Regions from separate parts of the Streptomyces sp. NPDC054834 genome, predicted to be linked through region 3. Evidence: predicted binding sites of a transcription regulator. Region 3 holds the regulator's gene; each other region holds the start of a gene.
What was found. Region 3 encodes HrcA, which represses chaperone genes, less so after heat shock. Its sites were predicted from a motif close to TTNGCACTCNGNNNNNCNGAGTGCNAA; they were not measured.
Positions count from the first base shown of each region.

Region 1 (3,275 bases), on a different contig from region 3:
AGGACTACGCCGACTGACAGTCAGCCTCGACCCACCGAAGCGACAGCAAAATGGACATAGCGCACGCACCCGCCGGTCTGCGTAGTTTCCCGGGAAGACCGCCGGGAAGCCGCTTCGTGACCTACACGGTGGTGTGGGAACACCACGCCCTGAGAGTCGGCCGCAGTACCTGAACGCGGACACCGCTCCCCGCCGGGGCGGGCCTCTGACACGCCCGAGGGCGGTACCCCCCGCGTCAGCAGGAGATACCGCCCTCGGTAAGGACGCAGATCAACCGGAACCGGCCGATCAGAAGTCCATGTCACCGCCCGGCATACCGCCACCGGCGGGCGCGGCGGCCTTCTCCGGCTTGTCGGCGATGACGGCCTCGGTGGTGAGGAACAGCGCGGCGATGGAGGCGGCGTTCTGAAGAGCCGAACGGGTCACCTTCGCCGGGTCGATGATGCCTTCCTTGACCAGGTCGACGTACTCGCCGGTCGCGGCGTTCAGGCCGTGGCCCGGGGTCAGGTTGCGCACCTTCTCCACCACGACACCGCCCTCGAGGCCGGCGTTGACGGCGATCTGCTTCAGCGGGGCCTCCAGCGCGAGCTTCACGGCGTTGGCGCCGGTCGCCTCGTCACCCTCGAGCTCCAGCTTCTCGAAGACCTGGGAGGCCTGGAGCAGGGCCACGCCACCACCGGCGACGATGCCCTCCTCGACGGCCGCCTTGGCGTTGCGGACGGCGTCCTCGATGCGGTGCTTGCGCTCCTTGAGCTCGACCTCGGTGGCGGCACCGGCCTTGATGACGGCCACGCCGCCCGCGAGCTTGGCCAGGCGCTCCTGGAGCTTCTCGCGGTCGTAGTCGGAGTCGCTGTTCTCGATCTCGGCGCGGATCTGGTTGACGCGGCCGTTGACCTGGTCGGAGGAGCCGGCGCCGTCGACGATGGTGGTCTCGTCCTTGGTGATGACCACCTTGCGGGCCTTGCCCAGCAGGTCGAGGGTGGCGTTCTCCAGCTTGAGCCCGACCTCCTCGGAGATGACCTCGCCGCCCGTGAGGATGGCGATGTCGCCGAGCATGGCCTTGCGGCGGTCGCCGAAGCCCGGGGCCTTGACGGCGACGGACTTGAAGGTGCCGCGGATCTTGTTGACGACCAGGGTCGACAGGGCCTCGCCCTCGACGTCCTCGGCGATGATCAGCAGCGGCTTGCCCGACTGCATGACCTTCTCCAGGAGCGGGAGCAGGTCCTTGACCGAGGAGATCTTGGAGTTGGCGATCAGGATGTACGGGTCGTCGAGGACGGCCTCCATACGCTCCATGTCGGTGGCGAAGTACGCCGAGATGTAGCCCTTGTCGAAGCGCATACCCTCGGTGAGTTCCAGCTCCAGACCGAAGGTCTGGGACTCCTCGACGGTGATGACGCCTTCCTTGCCGACCTTGTCCATGGCCTCGGCGATGAGCTCGCCGATCTGGGTGTCGGCGGCGGAGATGGAGGCCGTGGAAGCGATCTGCTCCTTGGTCTCGACGTCCTTCGCCTGCTCCAGCAGGGCGGCGGAGACGGCCTCGACGGCCTTCTCGATACCGCGCTTGAGGGCCATCGGGTTGGCGCCGGCGGCTACGTTGCGCAGGCCCTCCTTGACCAGGGCCTGGGCGAGAACGGTCGCGGTGGTCGTACCGTCACCGGCGACGTCGTCCGTCTTCTTGGCGACTTCCTTGACCAGCTCGGCGCCGATCTTCTCGTACGGGTCCTCGAGCTCGATCTCCTTGGCGATGGAGACACCATCGTTGGTGATCGTGGGGGCGCCCCACTTCTTCTCGAGGACGACGTTGCGGCCCTTGGGGCCGAGCGTCACCTTCACGGCGTCCGCGAGCTGGTTCATGCCGCGCTCGAGGCCGCGCCGCGCCTCCTCGTCGAACGCGATGATCTTGGCCATGTGAAGTGGTCCCTCCAGGACTGGGGGTGATTCCTTCGGACCGCGCCCGCGCCCGCGACGGACGGCTCGCGGACCCCGTGGTTCCTTGCCCCACTTGGCCTGCGGGCCTCACCGACCCGGTCCTTCGTTGTCACTCTCACCTTCAGAGTGCTAACGCCAATGATTAGCACTCGCCCATGCCGAGTGCAAGCGGCTCGAGCGGATCCCCAGGTGAACAGCGGGCCGCCACGGCGTCCGGGCAGGCCGAAGGGCTCGTACCCCGGGGGGTACGAGCCCTTCGAAGATGTACAGAAGAACGTCGCTGTCAGTCGGCGCGTGCTTCAGCTGGTCGCGAGCCGAACCATGTCCGCCTGCGGCCCCTTCTGGCCCTGCGAGATCTCGAAATCGACCCGCTGACCCTCTTCCAGGGTGCGGTAACCGTCCATCTGGATCGCGCTGTAGTGGACGAAAACATCCGCACCACCGTCGACCGCGATGAAGCCGTACCCCTTCTCCGCGTTGAACCACTTGACGGTGCCCTGAGCCATGCCTAACTCCCCTATTACTGGCCCTTGCACAGATCCACACCTCGCGGATCCGGGTCAGACCTCACCCCCCAAGGATTGGGGGCGTGCGCCGGAACGCGTCGACCGCGGCTGAATGTATCTGTCCAACTGCCGTCTGCAACAGGTCAATCGGACGAGAAATCTGGACGGGTGCGGTCGGGAATCTGCCAAAAATTCGGCTGAATTCAGGGCAAGTCGGACCCCATAAAAGGCTCATAAGGCTCAAAAGGCACGCACAGTTTGGCTACTTCTTGTCGGGTGTGCGGTGCGAATCCGGGGTTCTCGACCCGGGGTTCTGGAGCGCGTTCCCCAACTGTACCGCGCTCAATCACACTGAATTGCCCCCTCCGCTTCTCTCACGGAGGGGGCAATTCGATGAACACTCGGTAACCGGTGTTACCGACGGTAATGATCTGTCATTCTGTCAGCCGCGCCGACCGCGTCAGCCGCCGGCGACGGCCGGAATGATGGAGACGCCCGCGCCGTCCGGGGTCGCCGTTTCCAGACCCTGCTCAAAACGCACGTCGTCGTCGTTGACGTACACATTGACGAAGCGGCGCAGCTTGCCCTGGTCGTCCAGGACGCGGGCGGCGATACCGGTGTGGTTCTTCTCCAGGTCGGAGATGACGTCGGCGAGGGTCGCACCCTCGGCCTTGACCTCGGCCTGGCCGCCCGTGTAGGTGCGCAGGATGGTCGGGATGCGGACGGTGACGCTCATGCGGTGTGACCTCCGGTCGGGTAAGCGGGGCTGGGCGCGCGGGGCTGTTCTGAGACGCGGCTGCCGCCGCGAGGGCGCGGCCGGCCCTCGCCGGCCCGCAG
Region 1 covers NZ_JBSGZV010000001.1:375,336-378,610, forward strand. Annotated here, with positions in the region: gene groL (chaperonin GroEL) at 289-1,911, opposite strand; gene ACWGJM_RS01725 (cold-shock protein) at 2,232-2,438, opposite strand; gene ACWGJM_RS01730 (ubiquitin-like small modifier protein 1) at 2,899-3,174, opposite strand.
Region 1: a site for HrcA is predicted at 2,075-2,101, ahead of groL (chaperonin GroEL). Genes of this name have one in related genera too.

Region 2 (3,275 bases), on a different contig from region 3:
CCCTCGGGGGTGAGCAGGGAGTGGAAGGGGAGCAGGTCGTTCACCGGGTCATTGTGGGCCAGCCGGTGGATGGTGCGCCCGCGGCGGCGGTGTCAGGCGGGTTCGGGACGGGGGCTCTGCGAAGATCCGGCACCATGCGAGTAGTAGTACAAAATGACAAAAATGGTGCGTGGTGGAGGCGAGCGGCCACCCGCAGCGGCCCGGTCGCGCTCGCCATGGCCGCCGTCGTCTCCGGCGGTGTCGTCTCCGGCTGTACGGCACCCGGCACCGCACCGAATGTCCGGCCGGCCCCGGGCCAGCAGCACCAGCAGGCGCCCGCCGAGGCCCTGGACTCCTACGCCTCCCGGCTGCGCGCCTCCCACGCCGCCCTGGTCGCCGCCGCGAAACGCTGGGGTCTGGACGCGGCCCCCCTGACGCCTCCGCCGCCCCCCGCCCGCAAACCGAGGATCACCGCCCGCGCCGGATTCGAGGTCCACGGCCAGGAGGAACTGAACCTGCCCCCCGTCTTCACCACGATCCCCACCAAGCAGAAGGTCGTCTTTCTCACCATCGACGACGGCGCCGAGAAGGACCCGGCCTTCCTGCGCATGATGAGCGACCTGAAGATCCCCTACACCGCGTTCCTCAGCAACTACCTGGTCGAGAACGACTACGGCTACTTCCGCAAGATGCAGGGCAAGGGCATCACCCTCAACAACCACACCCTCACCCACCCCTACCTGCCGGGCCTGTCCTACGAGGAGCAGCATGACGAGATCTGCGGCATGCAGCGGATCATGCGCAAGCAGTTCGGCAAGAGCCCGACCGTCTTCCGCCCGCCCTACGGCAACTACAACCGTGACACCCTCGTCGCCGCCAAGTCCTGCGGCATCAAGTACGCGCCCATCTGGGACGAGGAGGTCTTCGTCGACCACTGGGAGTACCGGGAGGACGACCAGAGCCTGCACCCCGGCGACATCGTCCTGACCCACTTCCGGGGACGGGACGACTGGAACGGCACGATGATCGACGACATGCGCCGGTTCCTGAACAGGGTCACCCGCGAGGGGTACGCGGTGGCCCGCCTGGAGGACTACCTGTGATGCGGCGGTGGCGGCGACACCGGGCCCTGGCCGCCGCCGCGCTCACCGGGGCCGCACTCCTCGTCACCGGCTGCGCCCAGTCCGTCGACCCCATCGAACGACTGGGCGAGAAAGCGGCCCAGCGGGTACGGCAGCCCGCGCCCGCCCGCGACCTGGCGTACCGCCACTGGGGTCTGCGGACCCCGCTGGTCCCCGCCCCGAAACCCCCGGCCCGCGTTCCGCTCCGCCCCCGCGCCCGCCGCCGCAGGGGCGCCTCCCTGCCCCCCGTCGTCGACCGCGTCCCCACCCCCGACAAGGTCGTCTTCCTCACCTACGACGACACCGCCGAGAAGGACCCGCGCTTCGTCGACATGGTCCGCGAACTGCGCCTCCCGGTCACCATGTTCCTCACCGACAGCGCCGAGGTCTGCGGCCGGCGGCAGAAACCCCGCTCCCGCCTCTTCCGTCCGCCCCACGGCACGTACGACACCACCACCCTGCGGGCCGCCGCCGACTGCGGCGTCTCGGCAGTGGTCCTCTGGCGCGTCTCCATGACCGCCGACACCCTCACCTACACCAGGGGCGCCCACCACCTCCGCCCCGGCGACATCATCCGGATGGCCCCCGAAGAACCCACCGCCCTGCGCCTCCTGCGCCAGGTGCAGGCCCGGGGCCTGACGGTGGGCCGCTTGGAGGACTACATCTGAGGACGACACTTCTGAGCGCTGCTCAGCCCCATCCAGCCCGTCCGGCGTTTGAGGACGAGGCCGTCCAGGCCGAAGCGGAGGCCTGGGGGCGGCAGCCCCAGCAGACGCCCGCTGAACCCGCCCCACGGCAGACGCGCCGCACGGCAATTGGCACTCCGCTTGACCGAGTGCTAATCGCGGTCATAGTCTCGGGTCTGGCACTCGACAGAGGAGAGTGCCAACACAGCGACGGGCAGGTCCGGCACCCGCGACGACGGATCGACCTGGTCGCCACCTCAGACAGTTAACCCCGTGAGATCTCCGAAGGGGGAGGTCGGATCGTGACGACCGCCAGCTCCAAGGTTGCCATCAAGCCGCTCGAGGACCGCATCGTGGTCCAGCCGCTGGACGCCGAGCAGACCACGGCTTCGGGCCTGGTCATTCCGGACACCGCCAAGGAGAAGCCCCAGGAGGGCGTCGTCCTGGCCGTGGGCCCGGGCCGCTTCGAGGACGGTAACCGTCTTCCGCTCGACGTCTCCGTCGGCGACGTCGTGCTCTACAGCAAGTACGGCGGCACCGAGGTGAAGTACAACAACGAGGAGTACCTCGTTCTCTCGGCTCGCGACGTGCTCGCGATCATCGAGAAGTAATCACCTCGAGCATTCCTGCTTCGAGCTGCGCCCTCGGCCCCCGCGACCGTTAACAAGCCGGGCGCCGGGGGCGCAGTTCGTTTGACCGACAGCATTATTTGCACCCTAGATTTCCCGAGAGGGCTACGCTCCCATGGCGAAGATCCTGAAGTTCGACGAGGACGCCCGTCGCGCCCTCGAGCGCGGCGTCAACAAGCTCGCCGACACGGTCAAGGTGACGATCGGCCCCAAGGGCCGCAACGTCGTCATCGACAAGAAGTTCGGCGCCCCGACCATCACCAACGACGGCGTCACCATCGCCCGTGAGGTGGAGATCGAGGACCCGTACGAGAACCTCGGCGCCCAGCTGGTGAAGGAGGTGGCGACCAAGACCAACGACATCGCGGGTGACGGTACGACCACCGCCACCGTGCTGGCCCAGGCGCTCGTCCGCGAGGGCCTGAAGAACGTCGCCGCCGGTGCCTCCCCGGCCGCCCTGAAGAAGGGCATCGACGCCGCCGTCGCCGCGGTGTCCGAGGACCTGCTCGCCTCGGCCCGGCCGATCGACGAGAAGTCCGACATCGCCGCCGTCGCCGCGCTGTCCGCCCAGGACCAGCAGGTCGGCGAGCTCATCGCCGAGGCGATGGACAAGGTCGGCAAGGACGGTGTCATCACCGTCGAGGAGTCCAACACCTTCGGTCTGGAGCTGGACTTCACCGAGGGCATGGCCTTCGACAAGGGTTACCTGTCGCCGTACTTCGTGACGGACCAGGAGCGCATGGAGGCCGTCCTCGAGGACCCGTACATCCTCATCAACCAGGGCAAGATCTCCTCGATCCAGGACCTGCTGCCGCTGCTGGAGAAGGTCATCCAGGCCGGTGCCTCCAAGCCGCTGCTGA
Region 2 covers NZ_JBSGZV010000004.1:116,501-119,775, forward strand. Annotated here, with positions in the region: gene ACWGJM_RS07795 (class I SAM-dependent methyltransferase) at 1-44, opposite strand, end outside; gene ACWGJM_RS07800 (polysaccharide deacetylase family protein) at 135-1,082, shown strand; gene ACWGJM_RS07805 (hypothetical protein) at 1,082-1,768, shown strand; gene groES (co-chaperone GroES) at 2,089-2,397, shown strand; gene groL (chaperonin GroEL) at 2,531-3,275, shown strand, end outside.
Region 2: a site for HrcA is predicted at 1,916-1,942, ahead of groES (co-chaperone GroES). Genes of this name have one in related genera too.

Region 3 (3,275 bases):
CTCGGCCACGATGGCGGGGAGGTCGTCCACGCCCTCCAGGTACTCCACCACCACGCCCTCGATGCGCAGGTCGTCGCCCCACACCTTCTCGACCAGTTCCGCGTCGTGCCGGCCCTCGACGTAGATGCGCCCGGCGCGGGCCACGCGCGCGCGTGCGCCGGGGACGGCGACCGAACCGGAGGCGGTGCGGGCGGGACGTAGCGGAGCCGACGACGGCGGCCGCACCAGCGTGACCACCCTGCCCTCGAGCAGGAACCCGCGCGGCTCCAGCGGAAACACCCGGTGCTTGCCGAAGCGGTCCTCCAGGGTCACCGTGCCCGCCTCGCAGCGGATCACCGCGCCGCAGAATCCGGTGCCGGGCTCCTCCACCACCAGACCGCCCTCCGCCGGGACCTCCGGGACGGGCTTCGGCTTCTTCCACGGAGGGGTCAGGTCGGCGGAGTACTGGCGCATTCGGCAGACGATAGGAGAAGCCGTACCGCCATCAGGGCGACACGCCGAAACGCGCCGCCAACTCGTCGCGCTGCCGCCGCACGAACGCCGCGTCCACCACCGCTCCGTGACCGGGCACGTACAGCGCGTCCTCGCCCCCGAGGTCGAGCAGCCGGTCGAGGGCGGCGGGCCACTGGGACGGTACGGCGTCGGGGCCGGCCTGCGGTTCGCCGGACTCCTCGACCAGGTCGCCGCAGAACACCACCTCGGGCTCGCCGGGGACGAGGACCACGAGGTCGTGGGCGCTGTGCCCCGGGCCCACGTTGGCCAGCAGCGCCTGGCGGCCGCCGCCGAGGTCGAGGGTCCACTCGCCCGAGACCAGATGGCGGGGCACGGGAAGAGCGTTCACCGCCTCGTCCGCCTCCGCCACCGGCAGGCCCTGCCGGACGGCGTCCAGGCGGAGCTCCGCGCGTTCGTGCGTGAGCAGCGCGTCCATGCCCACCGCCGCGAACATCTCCGCGCCCGCGAAGGCCGCCGCACCGAGCACATGGTCGAAATGGGGGTGGGTGAGCGCGAGATGGGTCACACGGCCCCCGGCCAGCTCCTGCGCCTGTGCGCGCAGGAGCGCGCCTTCGGCGAGACTCGACCCGGCGTCCACCACGAGCGCCGTACCCTCGCCGAGGACCAGCCCCGTCGTGCAGTCCCAATGCGGCAGCCGGACCCGCCCCACCCCGGCGGCCACCCGCTCCCACCCCAGCTCTTCCCAAGTCACGGTCATACCGCGACGCTAGCGGGTACGACCACACCCAGGTACAGCGGCACGAACCGGCCTTGCCCGGGGTGTACCCCACGGCCGTACACTGGGCCGGGGAATGCTGGCACTCACAAGCGCAGAGTGCCAGGCGAAGGGCCCGAGGGCCGCAGGGGACGACTTTCTGGAGGTGTGCGCGGATGCTGAGTGAACGCAGGCTTCAGGTGCTGCGCGCCATCGTCCAGGACTACGTCGGCACCGAGGAGCCCGTCGGCTCGAAAGCGCTCACCGAGCGGCACAGCCTCGGCGTCTCCCCGGCCACCGTCCGCAACGACATGGCGGCCCTGGAGGACGAGGGGTACATCGCCCAGCCGCACACCAGCGCCGGGCGCATCCCCACCGACAAGGGCTACCGGCTCTTCGTCGACAAGCTCGCGGGCGTCAAGCCGATGACCGCCCCCGAGCGGCGGGCGATCCAGAACTTCCTCGACGGCGCCGTCGACCTCGACGACGTCGTGGCCCGCACGGTGCGGCTGCTCGCGCAGCTGACCCGGCAGGTCGCGGTCGTGCAGTACCCTTCGCTGACCCGCTCGACCGTGCGGCACGTGGAGCTGCTCTCGCTCGCCCCCGCGCGTGTGATGCTCGTGCTGATCACGGACACCGGCCGGGTCGAGCAGCGGATGGTCGACTGTCCGGCCCCGTTCGGCGAGGCGTCTCTGGCGGATCTGCGCGCGCGGCTGAACAGCCGGGTCGCGGGTCGCCGGTTCGCGGATGTGCCGCGGCTGGTCGAGGACCTCCCGGAGGGCTTCGACGCAGAGGATCGCGGTACGGTCTCGACCGTGCTCTCCACCCTGCTGGAGACACTCGTCGAGGAGAATGAGGAGCGGCTGATGATCGGCGGTACCGCCAATCTCACCCGTTTCGGACATGACTTTCCCCTCACCATCCGGCCGGTGCTCGAAGCACTGGAGGAGCAGGTCGTCCTGCTCAAGTTGCTGGGCGAGGCGAAGGATTCGGGCATGACCGTGCGCATCGGCCACGAGAACGCCCATGAGGGACTCAACTCCACGTCGGTGGTGTCGGTCGGCTACGGTTCGGGCGGCGAGGCGGTTGCCAAGCTCGGCGTGGTCGGACCGACCCGCATGGACTACCCGGGAACGATGGGAGCGGTACGCGCAGTGGCACGGTACGTCGGACAGATCCTGGCGGAGTCGTAAGTGGCCACGGACTACTACGCCGTTCTCGGCGTGCGCCGCGACGCGTCGCAGGAAGAGATCAAGAAGGCCTTCCGTCGGCTCGCGCGCGAGCTGCATCCGGACGTCAATCCTGATCCCAAGACGCAGGAGCGCTTCAAGGAGATCAACGCCGCCTACGAGGTGCTGTCGGACCCGCAGAAGAAGCAGGTCTACGACCTCGGCGGCGATCCGCTCTCGCAGTCCGGCGGCGCCGGCGCGGGAGGCTTCGGGGCCGGTGGCTTCGGCAACTTCTCCGACATCATGGACGCCTTCTTCGGTACGGCGTCCCAGCGCGGCCCGCGCTCGCGGACGAGGCGCGGCCAGGACGCGATGATCCGCATCGAGGTCGAGCTGGACGAGGCGGCCTTCGGTACGACCAAGGACATCCAGGTCGACACGGCGGTGGTCTGCAACACCTGCAACGGCGAGGGTGCCGCGCCGGGCACGACCGCCCAGACGTGCGACATGTGCCGCGGCCGCGGTGAGGTGTCCCAGGTCACCCGGTCCTTCCTGGGCCAGGTCATGACCTCGCGCCCCTGCCCGCAGTGCCAGGGCTTCGGCACGGTCGTGCCGACGCCGTGCCCGGAGTGCGCCGGCGACGGCCGCGTACGCTCCCGGCGGACCCTGACCGTGAAGATTCCGGCCGGTGTCGACAACGGCACCCGCATCCAGCTCGCCGGTGAGGGCGAGGTCGGGCCGGGCGGCGGTCCCGCCGGTGACCTGTACGTCGAGATCCACGAGCTGCCGCACTCCACCTTCCAGCGGCGCGGCGACGACCTGCACTGCACGGTCACCATCCCGATGACCGCGGCCTCCCTCGGCACCAAGGTGCCGCTGGAGACGCTGGACGGCATGGA
Region 3 covers NZ_JBSGZV010000013.1:16,797-20,071, forward strand. Annotated here, with positions in the region: gene ACWGJM_RS19125 (DUF3097 domain-containing protein) at 1-453, opposite strand, end outside; gene ACWGJM_RS19130 (MBL fold metallo-hydrolase) at 485-1,210, opposite strand; gene hrcA (heat-inducible transcriptional repressor HrcA) at 1,384-2,400, shown strand; gene dnaJ (molecular chaperone DnaJ) at 2,401-3,275, shown strand, end outside.